DNA from 4 places in the Staphylococcus capitis subsp. capitis genome. Region 1 is predicted to be linked to each of the others. Evidence: riboswitches for the same ligand, from Rfam matches in the RefSeq annotation. Region 1 holds a riboswitch; each other region holds the start of a gene.
What was found. A riboswitch is a leader RNA that binds a small molecule or an ion and turns the genes downstream of it on or off. The one in region 1 is predicted to bind thiamine pyrophosphate.

Region 1 (6,236 bases):
TAAACGTGCATATGACAATGATGAAGGGCCTAATACTGGTGGTATGGGTGCATATTGTCCCGTTCCACATATTAGTGAAAATGTACTTCGTCAAACAAATGAGCGCATTGCCCAGCCTATTGCTCAAGCGATGAGTAAAGAGGGGCATCATTTCTTTGGCTTACTTTATATTGGAGCTATTCTAACTAAAGAGGGCCCTAAGGTGATAGAGTTTAATGCGAGATTTGGGGATCCAGAAGCGCAGGTAATACTCACACGTTTAGATAGTGATTTAATGCAGCACATCATTGATTTAGAAGAACGTGAACCAATTGATTTTAAATGGAAAGAAGAAGCAGTTGTAGGAGTAATGTTAGCGTCCAAAGGATATCCAGGAGCTTATGACAAAGGGTATAAAGTTAGTGGTTTCGACTTAGATTCTCATTATTTCGTTAGTGGTTTAAAGAAAGATGGAGACCATTTTGTTAATGCTGGTGGGCGTGTGATTTTAGCCATCGGCGAAGGAGCTACGGTTAAGGATGCACAAGTTGCTGCTTATAACAATGTAGATAAAATTGAAAGTGATAATCTTTTCTATCGTAAGGATATAGGTAATAAAGCAATAAAATAGTAAAAAAGAGAGTGGGACAGAAATATAATTTGTCAAAATTATTTTCGTTGTCCCACCCCAACTTGCATTGTTTGTAGAATTTCTTGCTAAAGAAATTCTCTATGTTGGGGCCCCGCGGCAAGAATGACTAGGATTGAAAGAAGCTTGATACAAGCGCACTTTCAATTCAGACATCTACTGCCAATATGTTAAGTGAGGCTGAGACAATGAATTATGTCTCAGCCTCTTTTTAGTGTATATAGTTTATACAGATACAATCTAAAGAACCTAGCAAGATTTTATCCTAATTTACCAAAACGTACATCGTGAATGCCAGTTAATGGTATATAACTTGATAGTATGAAAGACAACCCAATAATCATTAATACACATACAATAAATACTAAATCTTTATAAGAGAAAGGTGTCTTGTAATAGTATGTTCTAGGACCATCTTTAAATCCTTTAGATTCCATCGCAACTGAGAGTTGATGAGCACGTCTTATGTTTTGACTTAATAATGGAATAACTAAATGATTTAATCTTTTGAGCCCTTTGTAATTAGAGGCATCAATCATTTGGTATCTCATTTTTAATGAGCGTCTCAATTGTATTAATGAACTAATAATTAAAGGTACCATTCGAATCGCTGCCATAAAGGCATAAGCGATTTTAGGTTTGATTTTCAGATGTTGCATTAAACTATAAAAAATCATAACTATTTGAGATGTTAATGCAATCAGAATACCAAACATTGATACTGTTATAGTTCTTAAAGAAAGATGTAAGCCGCGAACAATACTTTCTTCACTGATTTGAACAATTCCAAATTTCACTAACATATGCTCGCCATCTCCATAAAGAATCATAAATAGTGATGATAGTAGTGCGAATAGGGTGGTAACGAGTATGAATAGACCTGTAATTTTAAATTCTGTGCCATTAAATAATAGTAAGAAAATGAACATGAGTAACACGATATAAATCATAAAATCGAAATTATGAATAAAAATTATAAAGAAAAACAGTGCTATCCCTAGTATCAATTTCGTAATAATATTTACATCATCAACAAAGGTGTGACGTTTCTTCCATCTTTCAAACAACGTGTTCACCTTCAATCTCTTTAAGTATGCCATCTTCAACATGTAAACGACGTGTTGGATAGCGACGAATAATTTCAGAATCATGTGTAACCATAACAATTGTTTGTCCTTGCTTAACACGTTCTTGGAAGAGTTTAATAAGCTGGAATGTATTATGACTATCCAAACCGAATGTAGGTTCATCTAATAACACAATTTGTGCTTTTGAACTAAGAGCAGTCGCTACGCTTAATCGCCGTTTTTGTCCCGTTGATATTTCAAAGGGATGATGGTTTTTCACTTGATCTAGGTGTAGCAATTTAAGCAATTGAGTGGTTTCTTGTTCAGCATTTTCAGGGTCTAAATGATTGTAATGAATGTAAATTTCATCATAGACAGAATTCGTAATAAATTGTAATTCTGGATTTTGATACACGAGATACATATGTTTCGCTGCTTGTTTTATCTTTTTCAATTCTTCGTTTTTATAGGTCATTCGGCCTTTATATTTTATTAATTGAAGTATCGATTCGAGTAAAGATGTTTTTCCAGCACCATTTTTCCCTGTTATAGTTAGCCATTCTCCCTTATGTAATTCAAGTTCATCTATAGAAAAGAGTGTTTGTTTACCACGCACAATTTGACCTTGTTCAAATTTAAATAAGGTATGAGAAGGTTGATCACCTAGATTAATAGGACGTGGCGCATTATTCCAGGCTTTGGGATGCCATACGCCATACTCAGTTAGTAAATGTTCATAATCATTAAGGATGTGTTGAGGAGTACCATCAGCTATGATCTCTCCTTCATAATTCATTAATAGTACACGATCGACATGTTGCCAGATGTGTTCAACCTTATGTTCAACTATTAATACTGTTTGATCGTCCCACAATTCTATTAATTTCTTCCATAAATCCTCAGTTGCCTGCACATCTAACATTGCAGTTGGTTCATCTAAGAATAAGGTCTTCGCTCTTTGTAAAATGGTTTCTACTATAGCTAATTTTTGCTTCATGCCTCCGCTTAGATGATTGACATAAGTTTGATCAGAAACTTTTAAATTCACTGATTCAAGCGCTTTTTTTATCTCATTATCCATTTCACTACGAGGGATTTTACGATTTTCTAGCACAAAAGCTAACTCTTCGTATACCTTAGGCATACAGAATTGCGTATCAGGGTCTTGGAAAATAACACCACTTTGACGATCGATATGTAATTCATCATATTTCATTGGTAGTTCGATTAAATTAGGAACAATACCACTTAGTACATTAAGTAATGTGCTTTTACCCGATCCTGATGGACCGAGTAAAAGCACTTTTTCTTTATCATTAATCTCAATATTTAAGTTATCAAATATTTTTCTATCCCCGTTTGGGTATTTCAAGCGTAAATTTTTTACTTTTAACAATTAAAAAATCCCCTTATAGGTTGTCATAATCATGTTTAGAAGCAGGTCTGAAGAGTTTAGTAACTCCCGTTTTGTCGAGTGCTTTAACAAGCCAATATGACACTAACCCTGTGATAACAATTCCGCTAATTGCGCGGAATAAAATGTATAAAAATAAGTTCCATCCAGCAACTTCATTTAAATAACCGTAAAAATAATCTACAGGAAAAGTAGCGAGAGCAGTTACGAGACCAGCAAGCATTGCTACTGCTGCAGAACGAGATTGATATTTAAAAATTGCAAAAATAATTTCACAAGCTACACCTTGTAATAAAGCATAGATAATTGTAGGTATATCAAATTTACCCATTACAATGGTTTCTCCAGCTCCAGCAGCGAGTTCAGCTAAGATTGCGATACCTGGTTTTGGAATAATTAAGTAGCAAACAACTGCTGCCATGAACCATACGCCATATGTAAGTTGCTCTAAGTGGATACCTGCAACTTGCGTAATATTGTAGAAGAACCACCATAAGTTATAGATGATTGCAAAGACTACAGAAATTAATACAGTTACAAGTATTTCTGATAGTTTTAAACCTTTAGACATTGTGTCTCCTCCTAAAAAAACGCACAACCCTCCCTAGGAAAGTTGTGCGTCAGAAGATATATCTTAATGAAGTAAGTTCATCTAGATTCTATAGTTAACTACACTTTCCTACGCTAGTATCTAGCTAGATCAGGTTCAAAGGGTTTGAGGGATTCCTCATCTCAGTAAATATACACCCCTAGTGCGTCGATATTTTTAATTTAACTTAAATGTATGATTTTTCTGTTGTATTGTCAAGGCTGTTTAAAGACATGGATAAATAAGTTAGTAAAGTTTTTAATTAAAAAAACTCTCAAAGCAAAAACTTTGAGAGCGCTTCATGATTACGATATATAAAAATTAGTCTAATGTATCTTGTACATCTTTTTTAGTTTGTTCAATATCATCAGTCTTTTCTTCATTTTGCTCTTTTAGTTTTTCTTCTGTTTCTTTCGCTTTTTCAGCTGATTTCTTTTCAAATTCTTCTTTTCCCATAGTATTTCCACCCCTTATATAGGAATAATAGTTTACACATTAAGTTTACCCCGTTATTCTATAGATAAACCCTAATAGGTCTCTAGACGTATTTCATGGTTAATTTAAAGACAATTATAATATCTTCATATATAATAACGTTTGAGGTGAACAGTATGTCTTTTCTTAGGAAACACACCGAGATCATATTTAGCTACATTATCGGTATCGTTTCACTTTTCACAGGTCTCATCATTCTAATTAACTTACCATTAATAAAACAATTCAATGGTGACAAAAAAGTTAATACTCATGTACATAATGTATGGGAATTTCTTAATGCATTCTTCGCTGAAATTATAAAAGTGATGAGTAGGTTTATAGGTAGTTTCCCAATTATAAGTGCCATTATCATTATTTTATTTGGTATCTTAGTTATGCTTTTAGGTCATACTTTATTTAGAACTATAAAATATGACTATGACATATCCATTTTCTTCTTAGTTATTGGTATTATGTATTTTATCATTACATTAATATTAATGACTCAAGTTTATGGTTTCTTCGCAATTGTGTTCATTATACCGTTCATCGTTCACATTGGTTACATTGTTTATAAAGATGAATTAAATAAAAATAACCGTAAAAGTCACTACATGTGGATTATTGTGACATATGGTATTAGTTATTTAATTACACAAATTTTTTTATACGGTCGTATAGATGCGAATGAAATTGAATCAATAGATATTTTAAGTGTGAACACATTCTTCATTATAATGTGGTTATTAGGCCAAATGTCTATATGGAATTTCTTATTCTTAAGACGCTCATTACCATTAACTAAAGAAGAGTTAGGTGAGGAAGAACCTGAACTTTCTAGAACAAATAAAGGGAACGTATCTAATCAAACTAAAGTTCACTTAAAACAACTACAAGATAAGACAACAGAATATGCACGTAAGACTAGAAGAAGTGTAGATTTAGATAAAATAAGAGCTAAAAGAGATAAATTTAAAGAGAAAGTTAAAAATATTGTAGATATACAAGAAGATGATATTCCAAATTGGATGAGAAAGCCAAAATGGATTAAACCAATGTATGTTGAGTTGTTCTGTGGCGCTGTTATATTATTCTTTACATTCTTAGAATTTAATAACCGTAACGCCTTGTTCTTATCAGGAGAATGGGAACTTTCACAAACACAATATGTCGTAGAGTGGGTAACACTCATCTTATTACTATTCATCATTATTATCTTTATTGCTACGACTTTAACTTATTACTTAAGAGATAAATTTTATTATCTACAGCTCTTTATGGGTAGTATTTTATTCTTTAAATTCTTAACTGAATTTATCAATATTATGATTCACGGTCTATTGTTATCAATTTTCATCACACCAATTTTACTGCTAATGTTAATTGCAATGATTGTTGCTTATTCATTACAGTTAGGAGAGAAACCATAATTCATTAATAAAAGTCATTGTTATTGTTTATTCAATAGCAGTGGCTTTTTTAAATATAATTACAGACTGATATTTGTTAAAATAATTTTTGAAATTGTGCATACGGTTTATTTTTAGAAAAAGAGAATAGAAAGTGAGGTAAAGGTGAAAATGAAAATAGCAACGTTGAACAAAGGTAAAGAAACGAAATATCTTAATCAATATCCTTTAATAGATGAGGAAGATATTTACCAACATGATCACTTAAAAGAAGGGGATTTAGTTAAGATTGTGACTGATCAACAGCAATACATTGCTACTGGTTATGTTGGCCGTCAACATAAAGGATTGGGTTGGGTATTAAGCTACGATGAGAATGAAGACATTAATACTCAATTTTTCGTAAAATTATTTGAAAAAGCATTAGATGAAAGAGAATACTATTTTAATATTGATGGTACAAATGCTTTTAGACTTTTTAACGCTGAGGGTGACGGCGTTGGTGGTTTAACAATCGATAATTATGATAGCCATTTATTAATTCAATGGTATTCAAAAGGAATTTATAAATTTAGATACCTTATTTTGGAAGCAATTAAAATGGTGTTTGGTTTTACATCTTTATATGAAAAAATGCGATTTAAAGATACAG
Region 2 (6,236 bases), 1.2 Mb from region 1:
GTACCGCAACTACAACAAGTAAGATAAGACCAAATACTATCGGCTGTATAATCGTTAACGTACCTAACATCATACAAAGTGAGAACGACAGTGAGCAGATAATAACTGTTCTTAACATAGATTGCGTTGAGCCTTTAAACACATAGACATGTGCAAGTGTACCTGTTGATATTAATAAGCCAAAATTGAAAAATCCAAAAAAATAGCCTATTAAAGCAGGTATAATAAGTAATAATCCTTGTCTTAGCCCTTTATAATAATCAATTTTAGATTTATCAACACGGGTCAGTGAATTAAGTACGTGATTCACTTTAATCTTCCTTTCTAATTTACATCCCCAAATAAGAACATAAGAAAGAACGAGACAATTTAATTTTATGAGTTGAATAACATTGTCTCGTTCATTTTTTATAATCTATGATGTTCATAAGTGTTGCATTTACTTACCAATTATAACACTGATTATTCATTTATGTTGAACGTGCGAATTGAATTATTTTTCTACTGTTCGACTTTCATCTATCTTAGGTTCCTCAGTAATAAACTTACTAATATTTTGGCTAAATGTTTGGAAGTGTTCAGATTGATTGTGTTCTTCAACAGCATTTTCATCTTTATAATTTTCAACGACCACAAATGTATTCGCTTCGCTTACATCTTCATAGTGATGATAGAATAAATTTCCTTTTTCTTGTCTAGAATGTTCCACTAAGTCAGCCATTAATTGTAAGTAATCTTCGCGTTTATTTTCATCAACTTTAATCTTAGCATTAATGATAATCATATGAATCATCTCCTCAACTTCTTAACAGTTTAATACATAGATAACCTGAAACATCATGCTTTAAACTCTTGTAAATTCAGAAGAAAATAAAAAACATACTAAGATGAGTGGTTTGGGAATCTTAGTATGTTCGAGATAAAAATATTAATTTGATTGTTCTTCATCTACAACAAGTGGTTGATCTGGTTTAACGAAGAACCATAGAATAGCAGCTATAACTGCAGGAACAATTAATAATTGTAATGTCATTGACCAACCTAGTTGATCGACTACTATACCGGCAAGTAATGGGCTAATTAGTGCGCCGATGTTCCCCCATAAGTTCATCCAACCAGACACTGTGCCTGAGAAGTTACGACCAAGGTCAGTCGCTGCTGCCCAGCTCATACCCATTGAAATACCTACGCCACCTAAACATAAGGATAACCAAACAATTGTCATGTATAAGTTATCAGTATGAACTGCTAAAAAGATTGATACAGAGAACACTACAAATCCAGCGATAGCAATCGCACCACGCGCTACAAATCGTGACTGCCCAGAATTTAAAATTTTGTCTGAGATTGCCCCAGCTGAGAGTATAAGGAAGAACATAAACAACCATGGCAATGAACTGATTGCCATATCTTTGAAATCCACATGATATTGCTCAGCCAAATATGTTGGTAACCAAATTAAGAATAATGCGATAACGAATTGTACTACAAAATATTGTAGTGCAATTGCATAGAAACTAAAGTGACTTAAGAAACGTTTCCAAGGTGGTAAAGACTTTTCAGTTGCAACAATATCACGATGCTCAGTGATATATTTCTTCTACGCTTCACTTACCATTTTGTGATGCTCAGGTAAATCTTTAGCAATGATTGCCCATAAGATAGCCATAACAGTACCAACTGCACCAAAGATATAAAATGCTGCTTGCCAGTTAAAGGCATTAACAATTGCAATTGTGATAATCGGTGCTAGTACTGGTCCAAAATAAGACCCAGCTAGAAGAGCACTCGAAGCTCTTCCTTTTTCGTTTTTAGCAAACCAAAATGAGTTAAATACAGCATTCGATGGGTACATTGGGGCTTCACCCACTCCGAATAAAAATCTTACAAAATATAATAAACCGTGATGTTTAATCATACCTGTCAAAATTGTGAATGCACTCCACCATACGAGAGCTATAGTAATCATTTTACGAGGACCAAATTTCTCAGATAACATTCCAGAAGGCACTTGCATAAATGCATAACCTAGTGAGAAAAATGAGGCTAATAAACCAAATTGTGTTTTTGTCATACCTAAATCTTTCATCATTGGAGCTGCAATATATGAAATATTAGACCTATCCATATATGCAATTACACCGATGAGGAAGAACCCAATTGCAAAATACCAGCGTACATTACTGCGTTTTTCATTCATATTTGTTTCCTACTTCCATTTAAATTATGTTGTTTCTATATAAGATGTCGTTAAGTTTCAGAAATTCCCTGCGATGACTGTTAAAACTACCCTTTTTAGAACAACTTTTTAAAGTTGTAGCGCTACAATTTTTATATAATATAGCACGTTGTGAAAACGGTTACAATAGTTTAGACGAAATTTCTTTAAAAAATGTATATTTTTCGTATATTTTACTGGAATCTCCAGTTTTAAGCATGTGATTTAGATTCACTTATATAATGGTGTCTAAAACCATATTTTTTATAAAATTGAGTAGCTTAAAACATTAAAGTAATTATTTTTTATTCATTATATGAAGCATATATGTAATTTTATGCATAAATTGAATATGATTAATAAAAGCTAAAGAAGTTTGAAGAATATTCCTAAAAATAGTAAACTGAATTCAAAGAAAAAGTTTGAAATTTTTTGATACAATTTCATATCAATCCACTGGAAGTGCCTTTGTTTAGGGCTGAGAGTAAAGAAGTGACTTTATAATTCCTAGAACCTGATCCAGTTCATACTGGCGTAGGGAAGTGGCGACAAGAGAGTTTTAGGACTTATATAGATGATTTAAGCGCTATTTCCCATTCAGGGAGGTAGCGTTTTTTTATTTATAAATTTGAGGTGATGCACATATTTATCGCAATAACTTACGATAAGACACTTACAACACAAGACTTAGAACACTTCTTAAATATCGAGGAAGGTATTGATGCCCTATTAATTCGGACGTCTATGCCAAAAAATGAATTAAAGAAGATTTTGATTCAACTCATTAACCAAGGTTTTCCTAAGGATAAAATGATTATTCATAGTGACACGGCATTATTAGAAGAATTAAACCTTAGTCGTATTCATTTTAAAGAAAATGTTAAAACAGCTTTTGCATATAAAAAATCACATCCAGAAATCCAAGTGGGTATGTCCACACATAGCATAGATACTATTTATACATGTATAGATGAAGGAATTGATTATGTTTTTTACGGTCATATTTTCCCTACTCCCTCACATCCGCATGACGCGCCACGTTCACATGATGAAATTGTAGAAGCATTAACTCTACCTATACCTATTTATGCTATCGGAGGAATTTCTGAACAAACGATTTCAAAGCTGGAATATGGATTTGATGGTATTTGTGCTATTTCATTTTTCATGAATGCGTCTTTAAAAGAAATTAAGGAATTAAGAAGGAAGTGGTTGCAACATGCATGATGTACTTATTATTGGCTCTGGTGTCATAGGTATGTCAATTGCTAGACAATTAAGCGCAACAAATTATGACATCGCGATCATCGACCGAGATGTTCCAGGTAAACATGCTTCATATAAAGCTGGAGGCATGTTAGGAGCACAAAATGAGTTTATTGAAGATAACGATTTATATAAATTAGCCATTGAATCGCGTGGGATGTTTCCTAAATTAAGCGAATCTTTATTAAATGAGACTGGAATCGACATACAGTTCAAAGATTCAGGACTTATTAAGATTGCTAACCAAGAAGATGACCTCGAATCACTCACACGTCAATATGAGTTCCTTAGACAAATGGATTCTAGTGTCAAACTACTATCCAATGATGAACTTATACAGCTTACCAATGGGAATGTTGAACCAGCTTATGGCGCAATTCATATACCAAATGATGGTCAAATCAATGCTAATAAATACACGAAAGCTTTGTTTAAATCGTTACAACAACATCACATCACACGATATTATCACCAAGAGGTTCAATCGATTGATAGAAGAAATGGCTACTACGCTGTGTGTACTGACCAAATGTCACCTATTGAAGCACATAAAGTGATCATTGCAAGTGGTGCTTGGTCCTCTCAATTATTAAAAAACTACTCTCTTCCTAGAGAAGTCATTGGAGTTAAAGGCGAAGTTCTATTACTGGAACATGATGAACTAGAACTTAAAGAGACATTATTTATGACTAATGGATGTTATATCGTTCCAAAACAACCCAATCGTTTCTTAATAGGAGCAACAAGTGAATTTAACAATTACTCTGTAGGCACATCAAAAGGCGGTTTAAATTGGCTTTTAGATCATGCAAGCGCTCGTGTTCCAGAACTTAAGAATAGTCGTGTTCTAAAAGAATGGTCAGGTGTTCGTCCTTACACGAATAATGAAATGCCAATGATGGATCAAATTGATGATGGCTTGTTCGTTGTTACAGGGCACTACCGTAATGGGATTTTATTATCTCCCGTAATTGGACGCGATATAGCAAATTGGTTAATTTCTGGCATTAAACCACCCCGTTATTCAAGCTTTAGTGTGAAAAGGAGGAACAATTATGAAGTGTATTATTAATGGAGACTCATTCAACTTTGACCAAGAACAATCAATTTATGATGTTTTAACAGCGCTAGAATTAGATCCTAAGCGCGTCATCGTTGAATTCAATAAAGAATTAATTAAACAAGATAAGTATCATGAACATACTGTTAGAGAAGATGATCGATTAGAATTATTAGAAATTGTTGGAGGCGGATAAAATGTTTAAAATTGGAAATTTAGAATTACAATCTCGTTTATTATTAGGTACTGGTAAATTTGACAATGAAGATATTCAATCACAAGCGATTGCAGCTTCAGAAACCAATGTTTTAACCTTTGCTGTTCGTCGTATGAATTTATATGATCGTGATTTACCTAATCCTTTAGCTAACGTTAACTTAGAAGACTTTATTACTTTTCCGAATACAGCAGGTGCTAAAACAGCTGAAGAAGCAATTAGAATTGCTGAAATTGCTAACCATGCAGGTGTATGTGACATGATTAAGGTTGAAGTTATTGGCGATGACGAAACGTTACTTCCTGATCCATTTGAAACATATGAAGGTTGTAAGGTACTTTTAGAAAAAGGATATATCGTATGTCCATATATCTCAAATGACCTCGTCTTGGCGAAACGTTTGGAAGAACTAGGTGTACATGCAGTCATGCCACTTGCATCCCCTATTGGAACTGGTCGTGGTATTAATAATCCACTTAATTTAAGTTATATTATTGAAAATGCAAATGTACCGGTTATTGTTGATGCAGGTATCGGTTCACCGAAAGATGCATGTCATGCAATGGAGCTAGGCGCTGACGGTATATTACTCAACACAGCGATTTCTGCAGCTAAAGATCCTGTTAAAATGGCTGAAGCAATGAAGCTTGGAATTAATGCGGGTAGACTTTCATACGAAGCTGGACGTATACCAGTAAAATATACTGCACAAGCATCAAGCCCTACTGAAGGTTTAGGTTTTCTATAATGTCACGCTACGATAGACAAACGAGATTTCACCCTTTTGGCGAAGACGGACAACATCAACTCTCTACATCACAAATACTTGTCTTTGGTGCTGGAGCTCTAGGGAGCCATATCATAGACCAGCTTGCTCGCATGGGTGCTAATCATCTTACAGTTATAGACATGGACATCGTTGAAACATCAAATTTACATCGTCAAACGCTTTATGACGAAGAAGATGCCTATCATCTTGTTTCTAAAGTTGAAGCTGTAAAAAATAAGGTGAGTCAAACCAACTCAGAAGTCACTCTTACTGCTTATGATGTTGAAGTCACTTCTTCAAATATTGAGGATATCGTAAGTGAGATTAATCCAGACATTATTATTGATGGAATGGATAATTTTAAAGTGAGATTTCTCATAAATGAAGTGTGTCATAAGTATGAAATACCGTGGGTCTATGGAGCAGCTGTAGGTAGTAAAGGAACTGTTTACGGCATTGATTACCAAGGTCCTTGTTTAAAATGTCTCATGCAAACCATACCTGAGACTGGAGAAAGTTGTGCTATTAATGGTGTTCTCCCACCTATTGTCTCAATTGTAGCAAGTTATGAAGTGGCTGAAGTGATTCGCTACTTAAGTGGAAAAGGATTTTCAAAGCAAATGATTACCATCGATGCGTTTGATCTTAGTTATAAAGCGATGAACGTAGATATATTGAAGAATGATGAATGCCCAGTGTGTGAAAA
Region 3 (6,236 bases), 500 kb from region 1:
TAGTTTCAACGGAGCAACAAGCCGAAGATGTACGTCATAGAATTAAGGACTGTATTCCAGTTTATGCGATACCTGTAGGTTTCTCTGAAAGTACATCACAACATAATATAGGATATACATCTCAAAAATTAATTTCTGTAGCAAGATACTCCCCTGAAAAGCAATTAGAACAACAAATTAAGCTGGTTAGTAAATTAAAAGGGTTATTCCCCAAAATTGAATTACATTTATATGGTTTTGGGCCTAAAGAAAGTAAACTTAAAACATTAATTAATGATTATCATGTAGAAAATCATGTATTTTTAAGAGGATTTCTTAATGACTTAACAGAAGAATTTAAAACAGCATATGTTAATTTAATTACAAGTAATATGGAAGGATTCTCATTAGCACTATTAGAAGCTCAATCGCATGGTGTTCCTTCTATTAGCTATAATATTAAATATGGACCAGGTGAATTAATTATTCCTGATTATAATGGCTCACTAGTAGAGTTTAACAATGAAGATCAACTATATGAAACTGTGAAGGCTCTACTGGAAGAACCGGAATTACAACAAAAATATGCTCAAAATAGTATTGAATCATCCAAAAATTTTAGTAAGGATGCCATTATAAATAGATGGCAACAATTAATAAATGATATCAATACATAGATTTTAGAATATCAGCCCATAAAAATAATAGCAGTAAGCCGGTTTTAATTAAGAACCTTCTTACTGCTACTTTTATTTAAAATTATATTGTATAACTGTACGTTTTATTTTAAATGTTCATAAGGACTGTTATTTACAAATGAAACGATTTGATCTACGAATAATTTTGCACGTAATTGGAATTCACTATCCTCTAAGTATAATGTGCCATCGTCTAATTTTGCGTAATCTGAATCATGTGTAGCAATTTGTGTAGGAACTGCAATACCTAATAAACTGCGTATAATCACTCTTAAATGTGATAATGGTTCTGAACTTACAATACCTCCACTATTTCCAATGAGACCCACCGGTTTCATTTTGAAATAATCCATATTTAAATGATCTAGAGCGTTCTTAAGTATGCCAGAAAATGAGCCATGATAATTAGGCGTTCCAAGAATAAAGAAATCCGCTTCCATTGCTTTATCCTGAAGCTCTTTAACATTATTTTTAATATCTTCAGCAGCTTGTGTTGTACCAGAAAAGTCTAATTGATGAATTGGTTTCTCAGCTAAATCAAATATATCTACATCAACATCATGTTCATCTAATTGACCTATAAGGTATTTAGCTAAAGCATTAGTATGAGAACCTACTCTAGCACTGCCTACAATTATTAATCCTTTCATCTTTTACACCTCTTAATTATGTTAATTGATTCTCTTCTTTTAAAAATTTCTTAATTGCTTTACCGACTCCGCTGTTTTCATTTGAATCAGTCACATACTTAGCGACTGTCTTAACTTCTGGTGCAGCATTATCCATTGCGACCGAATAACCGACTCTTTCAAGCATTGAGACATCATTTAAGTTATCCCCTAGTGCCATGACATCTTTTAAATCAATGCCGAGTTGTTTCGCAATAGTAGATAAAGCTATGCCTTTTTGCGCATCTGAATGTGTAATTTCTAAATTACCTCTTGAAGATGAAGAAACTGCAAGGTTTGGTGATTGAGCTAATTCTTGACCTACAAGATCAATTTTTTCTAAATCAGAATCGAACGCTAAAATTTTCATGATTAATTCACCAGGAATATCTTCAATTTTGTCATAATTATCAACAATTTTTAAAGTTCCATTATCTATACGTTTTTGAATACTGTTCTCGATTTTCTCAACATCTGCTTTTTGACCAGCACGTTCAGCGATATCAATATAAATTTCTAAGTCTCTTTGAGGATTTTCCGTATAAATCCCTCTATTTGTGTAAACTTGATAATATATGTCTTTTTCTTTCAATGTAGACGTTATCTTACTCACTAAAGAATGATTAAGATGAGATGTACTCATAATATTGAACGTTTCATCGCGAACTTCGGCTCCGTTCAAGCAGATATATGGTACTTTTAAATCTGTTTCAGCAACTGGTGTATTCGCTTCGTAAAATGCACGCCCTGTCGCGATAACAACAGTGATACCATGTTCTTGTGCAAATTTAATCGCTTCTTGGTTCTCTTGAGAAATTTCGTGTGCAGCATTAAGGAGCGTTCCATCCATATCTGTTGCAATTAGCTCTATCATTCGTTGACCTCGTTTCTTCCCGTTTGTAGGTATTTATTTTTAATTTAGGTTTTTAAATTTAATTTTTGAAAAGGTTAGCATGTATTGTCACTCTTTTCATACACAATTATTCTAACAAATTTGTGTCATTTTGTATCTTTGCTTGTTTGAGTGCCTTCTTTTGTTGGCGAATATTTTTGAAGAAATCACGTAAAAGTGTGCTGCATTCATTTTCCAAAATACCCGACTCAACAATAGCTCTGTGGTTGAATTGAGGCTTCTCTAACAAGTTCATCAAACTGCCGGTACATCCTCCCTTAGGATCAACAGCACCATAAACCACTCGTGGTATTCGACTCATCACGATGGCTCCTGCACACATCACGCAGGGTTCAAGGGTGACATAAAGAGTACATTCTTCTAAACGCCAACTACCCACTACCTTAGATGCACGTTCAATCGCAATGTGTTCAGCGTGTGCAGTAGGTAGTTGTAAGGATTCTCTTAAATTATGAGCGTGTGCAATGACTTGATCATTTTTAACAATGACAGCTCCAATGGGCACCTCCCCTAGAGCTTGTGCTTTCTGAGCTTCTTTGATTGCTAAACGCATGTAATCTTTATCAGTTCTCATATGTGTTGCAATACCTCACTTATGGTACAATACTCATTGTCTATTTTAACATTTGGAGAAGTGAATATGAATAAACCATTTATTGCAATTGAAGGACCTATAGGTGTTGGTAAATCTTCACTTGCACGAATGCTAAGTCAAACGCTTGGTTATTACGAAGAGAAAGAAATTGTTGACGAAAATCCTTTTCTATCAGACTTTTATGACGACATAGAAAAGTGGAGCTTTCAAACAGAAATGTTCTTTTTATGTAACAGATATAAACAAATTCAAGATATCGAGGCGTTAGAACAAGGCGTTGTAAGTGATTACCACATACATAAAAATAAAATATTTGCAAATAACACATTAGATTCGAAAGAGTTCGATAAATTCAGTCGCATTTATGATATTTTGACTGAAGATCTTGAAATGCCTAATATGATTATCTTTTTAGATGCAGATTTAGATGTTCTCAAAGCTAGAATAGCTAAACGTAATCGTAATTTTGAACATACTATTGAGGATGATTATTTATTAAAGCTGAAACAAGATTATAAAGCTTATTATGAATCCTTGAAAAATGAGGGCGCGAATGTCATACGTATTGACACAACTGAGAAAGATTTTGTTAACAATAGTGACGACTATAAAGAAATTTTAGAATTAATAAAACCAATGATTGGAGATAATATAGATGAATAATTTTGGTATTCCTCAAAATGCGATTATCACTATTGCAGGTACTGTGGGCGTCGGAAAGTCAACATTAACACAGGCGCTTGCTGATAAATTAAATTTTAAAACTTCTTTTGAAAATGTTGATCATAATCCTTATTTAGATAAATTCTATCATGATTTTGAGCGTTGGAGTTTTCATCTACAAATTTACTTTTTAGCGGAACGCTTTAAAGAACAAAAGCGTATGTTTGAATATGGTGGTGGCTTCGTACAGGACCGTTCTATTTATGAAGATGTTGATATTTTTGCGAAAATGCATGAAGAACAAGGTACAATGAGCCCGGAAGATTTTCACACGTATTCAGAATTATTTAACGCTATGGTAATGACACCTTATTTTCCTAAACCAGATGTGTTAATTTATTTAGAATGTGATTATGATGAAGTGATTGATCGTATTAAGCAACGTGGTCGTGATATGGAAATTAATACAGACCCTGAATATTGGAAAAAATTATTCAAACGTTACGATGATTGGATTAATAATTTTGATGCTTGTCCAGTGGTGCGCGTCAATATTAATGAGTATGATATTCACGAAAATCTGGATTCACTAGACCCAATTATCGATAAAATAGCTCATATCATCCAGACTCATCGCCAAGTTGATACAAGACCTTAAAGTGAATTGAAACTTTGCTTATATTCTATTTTTTGACAACCGATCTAATTATATATAGGTTAATACTACAAGTTAATGAATTACACTAGGGGTGTTTTTAACTGAGATGGAATCTATCCAAACCCTTTGAACCTGAATCTAGTTTAAACTAGCGTAGGAAAGTGTGATGACGCTCTTAATATTAATTTGTCATAATATGTGATGACTAAGAAGCACAACTTTTTTACGGAAGTTGCGCTTCTTTTTTTAAAAAATTTTAGGAGGATTAAAAATGGCAAAAACTGCAATTATTACTGGAAGTAGCCGTGGTTTAGGAGCGGTAATTGCTCAAACATTAATTAATAAAGGTTATAACGTTGTTGTGAATTATAAACATAGCAGAGAAAAAGCTGAAAAATTGATTGAGAATATTAGTAATGAAAAAGCAATTGCAATTCAAGCTGATGTGACAGAACGTGCCGAAGTTAACCAAATGGTCAAAGTTGCAAAGGAACATTTTGGTAATATAGACATTGTTATTAATAATGCACTAGTTAATTTTAAGTTTGATCCAAACCAACAAAAGAACTTCAAAGATTTAACTTGTGAAGATTATCAACAACAACTTGATGGCACTTTAAAAGCTGCATTTAATGTTACACAAAGTGTCATACCTCAATTTATTGAAAAACAGGCAGACAGAATTATTAATATTGGAACAAATCTATATCAAAATCCAGTCGTCCCCTATCATGAATACACGACTGCTAAAGCTGGCTTAATAGGTTTTACTCGTAATATCGCTGCAGAGCTAGGTCAATATGGTGTAACAGCCAATGTGGTTTCTGGGGGATTATTAAAAACTACTGATGCTAGTGCAGTAACGACGCCTGAGGTATTCGACTTAATCGCTCAAACGACACCGCTCAAAAAAGTGACTACGCCACAAGATGTAGCAAATATGGTTGCTTATCTAGCTTCTGATGAAGCAAGTGGTATCACTGGCCAGAATTTAACTGTTGATGGTGGGTTAACAATGAATTAATGTATGATGTTTAATAGAAAATATCGATTAAAACTTACATCTAAATTTAAATGTAGAGTGAAACCTCTTTTTTTAAAGACAAATATAATAAAAGCATGGTTACTTGAACTCACTCAAATATCCATGCTTTTTAATTAATTTTGCTATTTTTTATATTGATCTAAAATTTGTTTTACATCTTTAGCACTGTCAATAATGACATCCGCATCCGCTTCATGAAGTTCCTCTCTTTTTGCGATACCAGTTAGTACTCCTATACTTAAACCTAATTTAGCGTTTACCGCAGTTTTCATATCATTTGTAGTATCACCAATGATAGCAACTTGATCTGGTGAAACATCATAAGCATCAAATAAAGGATTCAACACTTTTGGATTGGGTTTTTCTTCAGCATGAGTTTCTGTAGAAATAATTAAATCAAATAATTCTTTAGATTGCGTTTCTTCTAGAAATTGATCTACGCCTTTTTTGGTATCACTAGTGACAATACCAATTTTATAACCTTCGTTTCTAAGTTCCTGAATAGTCTCTTGTACACCTTCAATCCAATTATTTTCAGGAACACGAGTATCAACAAGTTCTTGGCTAGTATTTCTTGCCCAATCAGATGTATCTTCTCCAGTAACTTTATTAAAAGATTTAATCATATCTCCTAATGATCCTGAACCCATAATTGAATCAGGAACAATTTTATCGTCAACAATTCCAAGTTGACGGTGTGCTACTTCTTTGTCGTGTACAGGAAATGTCTCTAATAGTTTATCAACAAGGCGCACACCGATTTTTTCCCAACTCTTATCAAATTCTATTAGCGTGCCATCTTTATCAAATAATATCCATTCCATTTTTACTTCTCTCCTGAAAATGATTTTTTGTAGTACATTCATTTACATATTATTGTAATATAGAGACTTCAATAATTATAGAAAAGTGGATTATGGTTTCTTTATTTCACAAAAAAGAGCTTTCTCGAATGAGAAAGCTCTTTCAGTGTATAACACATTAATAGTTAGGGACTTCAACTCTCCAACCATATTT
Region 4 (6,236 bases), 920 kb from region 1:
CAGCCTGTTCCACTACCTTCTTTATTTATAATAACGCCATCTTCGATTTCATATTCTGAAACGCCACCATTCTCATTTACAATTTGAAACCGAACAGCCTTAAATGTTTTCATTATTTCACATCCCAATTGTTTTTTAAATATACAATAAATTAAATTATAAGCAGTTATGAACTTAATTAATGATTATTTTCTTTAAATATATCAAAAACATACTACAAATAGCTATCATTTTAAGGGTATTTGTAATTTTGACCAAATTATAACCCGTCAATTATTATGTATTACAAGAAGGAGGTGACACATGTTAAACAAAATAGTAATAGTAGGAAGGTTGACTAAAGATGCTCAAATTTATGAGAAGGAGGATAGTAAGGTCGCAACATTTTGTGTAGCAACTGAAAGAAATTACAAAGATGAAAATAATGAAATATCAAGTGATTATTTATTGTGTAAAGCTTTCGGCAAAACAGCAACCAATATCGAAAAATATACTAGTCAAGGTACATTAGTAGGTATAACAGGACAAATGCGTTCAAGAAAATATGAAAAAGAAGGACAAAAGCATTTTGTAACCGAACTATATGTAGAAACAATTAAATTTATGTCTCCAAAAACTAAACATAATGAAATCCTCTCTCAAAATCAATACGATGAAGACACTTATCATTCAGACGACATTGAAATTATTAATATTTAAAAATTAATTCTCTCCCTAAACTCCATCCTATTTTTAATAAAAATTAAATTATCCTTTTCTTTCAATTATACTCAAGCGACCTACTTTGATCGGCCAATATTAAAGTAAGGTCGCTTTTAATATTTAAGTCATCAATCATTCAATCAACTTATAATTATCTGACAGATTTCAATTATATTACAAACTTGTTTAAGAATCGATACAATCTCAAAACTGTCATGACAGTTTTGAGTAGAAATTTAATTCCAATTATAATTAATATTCATTGTAATTCGAGTGTAAAAAAGAGCTTGTTTTTTTTATTTCACTGTAACCTACACTGTTTATACAGATGTTAGAGTAGTACTTGTAAATTAGTTAAGAAAACAAATCACTTTTAGGAGGATTTTTAATAATGAAAAAGACAATTATTGCATCATCATTAGCAGTAGGATTAGGCGTTGTAGCAGGTAATGCTGGACACGACGCACACGCAAGTGAAGCAACAAACGTTGATAAAGCAGAATTAGCTCAAAAAGCTCAATCAAATGACCAATCATTAAACGAAAGCCCTATCCAAAAAGGTGCTTATAACGTAAACTTTGATTACAATGGTTTCAATTATCACTTTGAATCAAATGGTACTCACTGGAGCTGGAACTATGCACAAAATGGTCAAGCTACTCCACAACAAGATGTAAGCAACCAAACTTCAGCTGACCAAGTAAGTTCACAACAACAAACTAGCCAAGCTCAACAAGCTCAACCAGAACAAACTTCTGCTCCACAAACTGAGCAAACTCAACAACCACAAGCTAAAGCAACTACTTCTTACAGTGCACCAACTAACAACACTGCAAGTAGTCAAGCTTCATCAAACCAAGCTTCAAGTGGTTCATCAGTAAACTTAAATTCACACTTAAAACAAATTGCTCAACGTGAATCAGGTGGCGACATCCACGCTATCAACCCTTCAACTGGCGCAGCTGGTAAATTCCAATTCTTACAATCAACTTGGGATTCAGTAGCTCCAGAACAATATAAAGGTCAATCTCCAGCTAACGCTCCAGAAAGCGTACAAGACGCTGCAGCAGTTAAATTATACAACACTGCAGGCGCTAGCCAATGGGTAACTGCATAATTTAAATATATGATTATTAACCATCTTCTCAATATGAGAAGATGGTTTTTTTATTTAGAAGCACATTTAATTGATTTAGTGAGAGTCGTTTGATAATGTAATTATTGAATTAAATAAATATTAACTACTAGGGGAGCCACAAGGCTGAGATGATATGATTCAGACCCTTATAACCTGATTTGGTTAGTACCAACGTAGGAAAGTAGTCTTTATCAAATAAGCATCGCTATGCCCAGATTTAGCTACTTTTCATTGTTGGAAAGTAGTTTTTTTATTATCCAAGGAGGCTTATTTAATGAAATTTTCACAAGAATTAAGGGAAGAAGCTCAACCAATTATTGAAAGAATTTACAATGATAACTTTATTCAAGAATTATTAGCTGGGACTTTACCTAAACAAGCAGTACGTCAATATTTAAGAGCGGATGCATCATATTTAAAAGAATTTACAAACTTATATGCCTTACTTATTCCAAAGGTTCACACTATGCAAGATGTAAAATTCTTAGTCGAACAGATTGAATTCATGTTAGATGGTGAAGTAGAGGCACATGAAGTACTGGCTGATTATATCAATGAATCTTATGAAGAAATTGTTAAAGAAAAAGTTTGGCCACCAAGTGGAGATCACTATATTAAGCATATGTATTATAATGCTTATGCTCATGAAAATGCAGCATACACTATAGCTGCAATGGCACCTTGTCCTTACGTATATGCAGTTATAGCTAAGCGTGCGATTAAAGATCCTAAATTAAATAAAGATTCAATTACCGCAAAGTGGTTTGATTTTTATAGTACTGAAATGGATCCACTTGTTGATGTTTTCGATCAATTGATGGATCGTTTAACGGAAGAATGTACTGATAAAGAAAAGCAAGAAATCAAAGAAAACTTCTTGCAAAGTACAGTACATGAGCGCCATTTCTTTAATATGGCTTATATCGATGAAAAATGGGATTTTGGAGGAGAAAACCATGAACAAGCCTAAAATAGCATTAACGATAGCTGGAACAGATCCCACTGGTGGCGCAGGGGTAATGGCTGATTTAAAATCTTTCCATTCATGTGGCGTATACGGTATGGCAGCAATCACTAGCATTGTCGCTCAAAATACTCTAGGTGTTCAGAGCATTCATAATTTGGAAACAAGTTGGGTACAAGAGCAACTTGATAGTGTTTTTGATGATGAATTACCACATGCTATAAAAACAGGAATGATTGCAACTAAAGAAACAATGGAACTGATACAAAGTTATTTGAAAAAGTATTCAGATATTCCTTATGTTATTGATCCTGTTATGTTGGCGAAGAGTGGAGATTCACTCATGGACGATGATACTAAATCTCACTTACAAACTACCTTATTACCTTTAGCTGATGTTGTAACACCAAATATTCCTGAAGCAGAGGAAATTACTGGTTTAAAAATAGATAGTGAAGACAATATCCGCAAAGCAGGAGATATTTTTATCAATGAGATTGGTAGTAAAGGCGTTGTTATTAAAGGTGGTCATTCTGCTGATTTAAATAACGCTAAAGATTTCTTATTTACGAAGGACGATTTTTATACTTTTGAAAATAAACGCTTCGATACTAAACATACACACGGAACTGGTTGTACATTTTCAGCAGTAATCACTGCAGAACTAGCTAAAGGTCGTTCTATATATCAAGCAGTAGAAAAAGCTAAGTCGTTTATTTCAATGAGTATTGAACATACGCCTGAAATTGGTAAAGGAAGAGGTCCAGTGAATCACTTTGCATATTTAAAGAAGGTAGGTTTAGATGATGAATAATTTAGAAAGATTACGTTCAGAAAATCCACTTATTGTTTGCTATACCAATGACGTTGTTAAAAATTTTACAGCTAACGGGTTACTTAGTTTAGGAGCAAGTCCAGCAATGAGTGAAGCACCTGAAGAAGCAGAAGAATTTTACAAAGTGGCAAGTGCATTAGTGATTAATATAGGTACACTAACTCATGATAATGAAGAAGATATCATGAAAATAGGGAGAATCGCTAACGAACAAGGTACGCCAATTGTCTTCGACCCCGTGGCAGTAGGCGCGTCTTCTTACAGAAAACAATTTTGTAAGAGATTTTTAGAACAAATTGAAGTTTCTGTAATAAAGGGAAACGCATCAGAACTACTTACGCTTGTTGACTCTCAAACTACGATGAAAGGAACAGATAGTGATAGTTCACTTGATGCAGTTGAAATTGCTAGAAAGGCCCATAAAAATCTCGAAACAGCAATTGTCATTACAGGTAAGGAAGACGTTGTCGCACAAAATAATCAAATTGTTAAACTTGCTAATGGCTCACCTCTTCTAGCTAAAATTACCGGTGCAGGTTGCCTTTTAGGTGGAGTAGTGGCAAGCTTCTTATTTAGAAATACTCGACCAGAAATTGAACAGTTAATTGAAGCGGTTAGTGTGTACAATATTGCTGCAGAATTAGCTGAAAATAAAAACCATGTCCATGGCCCTGGATCATTTTTACCAGAATTGCTCGATCAAATGTATCAAATTGATGAGACAACATTTGAAAAATATGTACATAAAGTAGAGGTTTAATCTTATATGTTTAGCTCAGAGCAATTACAAGTATATTTTATTTGTGGAACTCAAGACATACCAGAAAATAGAACCATTGAACAAGTACTTGATGAGGCTTTGAAAGCCGGAATCACTATGTATCAATTTCGTGAAAAGGGCCCATCATCTTTAATAGGTGAAGAGAAGAAACAGTTAGCAATAAATTTAAAACGAAAATGCGAGAGATATCACGTACCATTCATTGTCAATGACGATATAGAGTTAGCAAAATATATTGATGCTGATGGTGTTCATGTTGGTCAGGATGATAAAGAAGTTAAAGATTTTGCTATGCAGTTTAGAAATAAAATTATAGGTTTGAGTGTGGGTAATTTAGATGAGTATCAACAATCGGATTTATCTCAAGTGGATTACATAGGTGTAGGGCCTATGTATACCACTACGTCAAAAGATGATGCTAACGCTCCTGTTGGTCCTCATATGATTACAAAATTGCGAGATTATGTTGGAGAATTACCTATTGTAGCAATAGGTGGTATTAATGAAACAAATATTGAACCAATTGCTGAAGCCGGTGCTGATGGCGTTTCAGTAATTTCTGCAATAACTAGAAGTAAGAATATTGACAAGACTGTTAAGCATTTTCGTAAATACTTTAATTAATCAATATATTTTTCCACTTTTTGTTTTCTACTATAGTATGAGTATGATAAAATGAATCCTATGTGAATATTACAATAGAGGTGGAAAAATGAAGAAAAAAGCGTTACTACCTTTGTTTTTAGGGATAATGGTTTTTCTAGCAGGGTGTGACTACTCTAAACCTGAAAAGCAGGACGGATTCTTCTTTAATACATTCGTTCAGCCAATGAAACATCTCTTACAATGGTTAGGAAATGATGTATTTAATAACGACTATGGACTAGCGATTATTATCTTAGTTCTTGTTATACGTTTAATCTTGTTACCATTCATGTTATCAAACTATAAAAATAGTCATATGATGCGTGAAAAAATGAAAGTAGCTAAGCCAGAAGTTGATGGTATTCAAGAAAAAGTTAAACGTGCTCGTACTCAAGAAGAGAAAATGGCGGCAAACCAAGAATTGATGGAAGTTTATAAAAAATATGATATGAATCCGATGAAGAGCATGCTCGGTTGTTTACCAATGCTTATTCAAATGCCAATTATCATGGGATTATATTTCGTATTAAAAGATAAACTTGTTAATGGACTTTCTGATCATCCACATTTCTTATGGTTTAATTTAACTAAACCAGATATTTGGATTACGATTATTGCCGGTGTTCTTTACTTTGTTCAAGCATATGTTTCAAGTAAAACGATGCCTCAAGAGCAACGCCAAATGGGATACATGATGATGATTGTTTCACCAATCATGATTATTTGGATTTCATTACAAGCGTCATCTGCACTTGGTTTATATTGGTCAGTCAGTGCCTTATTCTTAGTAATACAAACGCATTTTGCAAATTTGTATTACTCTAAACTTGCTAAAAAAGAAGTTCAACCTTTCATCGAACAATATGAAAAAGAACATAATCCGTCTTCTAATAAAAAAGGCAAAAATACGCAAGTTGTTTCTAAAAAGAATAAGAAATAGGTAATAAGAAAAGCCAGCAAATTAAATTATGATTTGCTGGCTTTTTCATGTGTCAAATTTACAAATTTGTGTTGTTATTGAAATTCCATTCGTGTAAAAATTGTTTTAAGAATTGAAGCATAAAATGATGACGTTCTTCAGCAAGCTTTCTTCCAGTTGAGGTATGCATCAAACTTTTAAGTTTTAATAATTTTTCGTAAAAGTGCTTAATTGCTGAAGGATCAAATGCTT

Region 2: linked by a shared signal. The riboswitch ahead of V6C74_RS02045 (thiamine phosphate synthase) and the one ahead of V6C74_RS08475 (ECF transporter S component) in region 1 are both predicted to bind thiamine pyrophosphate.
Region 3: linked by a shared signal. The riboswitch ahead of V6C74_RS11055 (3-oxoacyl-ACP reductase) and the one ahead of V6C74_RS08475 (ECF transporter S component) in region 1 are both predicted to bind thiamine pyrophosphate.
Region 4: linked by a shared signal. The riboswitch ahead of tenA (thiaminase II) and the one ahead of V6C74_RS08475 (ECF transporter S component) in region 1 are both predicted to bind thiamine pyrophosphate.

Annotation. Positions count from the first base shown of each region.
Region 1 covers NZ_CP145263.1:1,704,499-1,710,734, reverse strand. Annotated here, with positions in the region: gene purD (phosphoribosylamine--glycine ligase) at 1-610, shown strand, start outside; gene V6C74_RS08485 (energy-coupling factor transporter transmembrane protein EcfT) at 889-1,695, opposite strand; gene V6C74_RS08480 (ABC transporter ATP-binding protein) at 1,688-3,091, opposite strand; gene V6C74_RS08475 (ECF transporter S component) at 3,105-3,680, opposite strand; TPP riboswitch at 3,769-3,870, opposite strand; gene graF (glycopeptide resistance-associated protein GraF) at 4,020-4,154, opposite strand; gene V6C74_RS08465 (hypothetical protein) at 4,310-5,605, shown strand; gene V6C74_RS08460 (class I SAM-dependent rRNA methyltransferase) at 5,756-6,236, shown strand, end outside.
Region 2 covers NZ_CP145263.1:415,934-422,169, reverse strand. Annotated here, with positions in the region: gene V6C74_RS02060 (FUSC family protein) at 1-310, opposite strand, end outside; gene V6C74_RS02055 (putative quinol monooxygenase) at 494-784, opposite strand; partial or broken gene V6C74_RS02050 (MFS transporter) at 929-2,200, opposite strand; TPP riboswitch at 2,667-2,776, shown strand; gene V6C74_RS02045 (thiamine phosphate synthase) at 2,855-3,445, shown strand; gene thiO (glycine oxidase ThiO) at 3,438-4,556, shown strand; gene thiS (sulfur carrier protein ThiS) at 4,540-4,740, shown strand; gene V6C74_RS02030 (thiazole synthase) at 4,742-5,509, shown strand; gene V6C74_RS02025 (thiazole biosynthesis adenylyltransferase ThiF) at 5,509-6,236, shown strand, end outside.
Region 3 covers NZ_CP145263.1:2,206,842-2,213,077, forward strand. Annotated here, with positions in the region: gene V6C74_RS11025 (glycosyltransferase) at 1-656, shown strand, start outside; gene V6C74_RS11030 (NADPH-dependent FMN reductase) at 761-1,327, opposite strand; gene V6C74_RS11035 (Cof-type HAD-IIB family hydrolase) at 1,344-2,219, opposite strand; gene tadA (tRNA adenosine(34) deaminase TadA) at 2,326-2,832, opposite strand; gene V6C74_RS11045 (deoxynucleoside kinase) at 2,899-3,516, shown strand; gene V6C74_RS11050 (deoxynucleoside kinase) at 3,509-4,174, shown strand; TPP riboswitch at 4,252-4,351, shown strand; gene V6C74_RS11055 (3-oxoacyl-ACP reductase) at 4,446-5,198, shown strand; gene V6C74_RS11060 (HAD family hydrolase) at 5,342-6,043, opposite strand; gene V6C74_RS11065 (branched-chain amino acid aminotransferase) at 6,201-6,236, opposite strand, start outside.
Region 4 covers NZ_CP145263.1:786,354-792,589, forward strand. Annotated here, with positions in the region: gene V6C74_RS03925 (YwpF-like family protein) at 1-113, opposite strand, end outside; gene V6C74_RS03930 (single-stranded DNA-binding protein) at 304-699, shown strand; gene V6C74_RS03935 (transglycosylase family protein) at 1,094-1,819, shown strand; TPP riboswitch at 1,939-2,037, shown strand; gene tenA (thiaminase II) at 2,115-2,810, shown strand; gene thiD (bifunctional hydroxymethylpyrimidine kinase/phosphomethylpyrimidine kinase) at 2,797-3,618, shown strand; gene thiM (hydroxyethylthiazole kinase) at 3,611-4,399, shown strand; gene thiE (thiamine phosphate synthase) at 4,406-5,044, shown strand; gene yidC (membrane protein insertase YidC) at 5,133-6,005, shown strand; gene V6C74_RS03965 (HD domain-containing protein) at 6,064-6,236, opposite strand, start outside.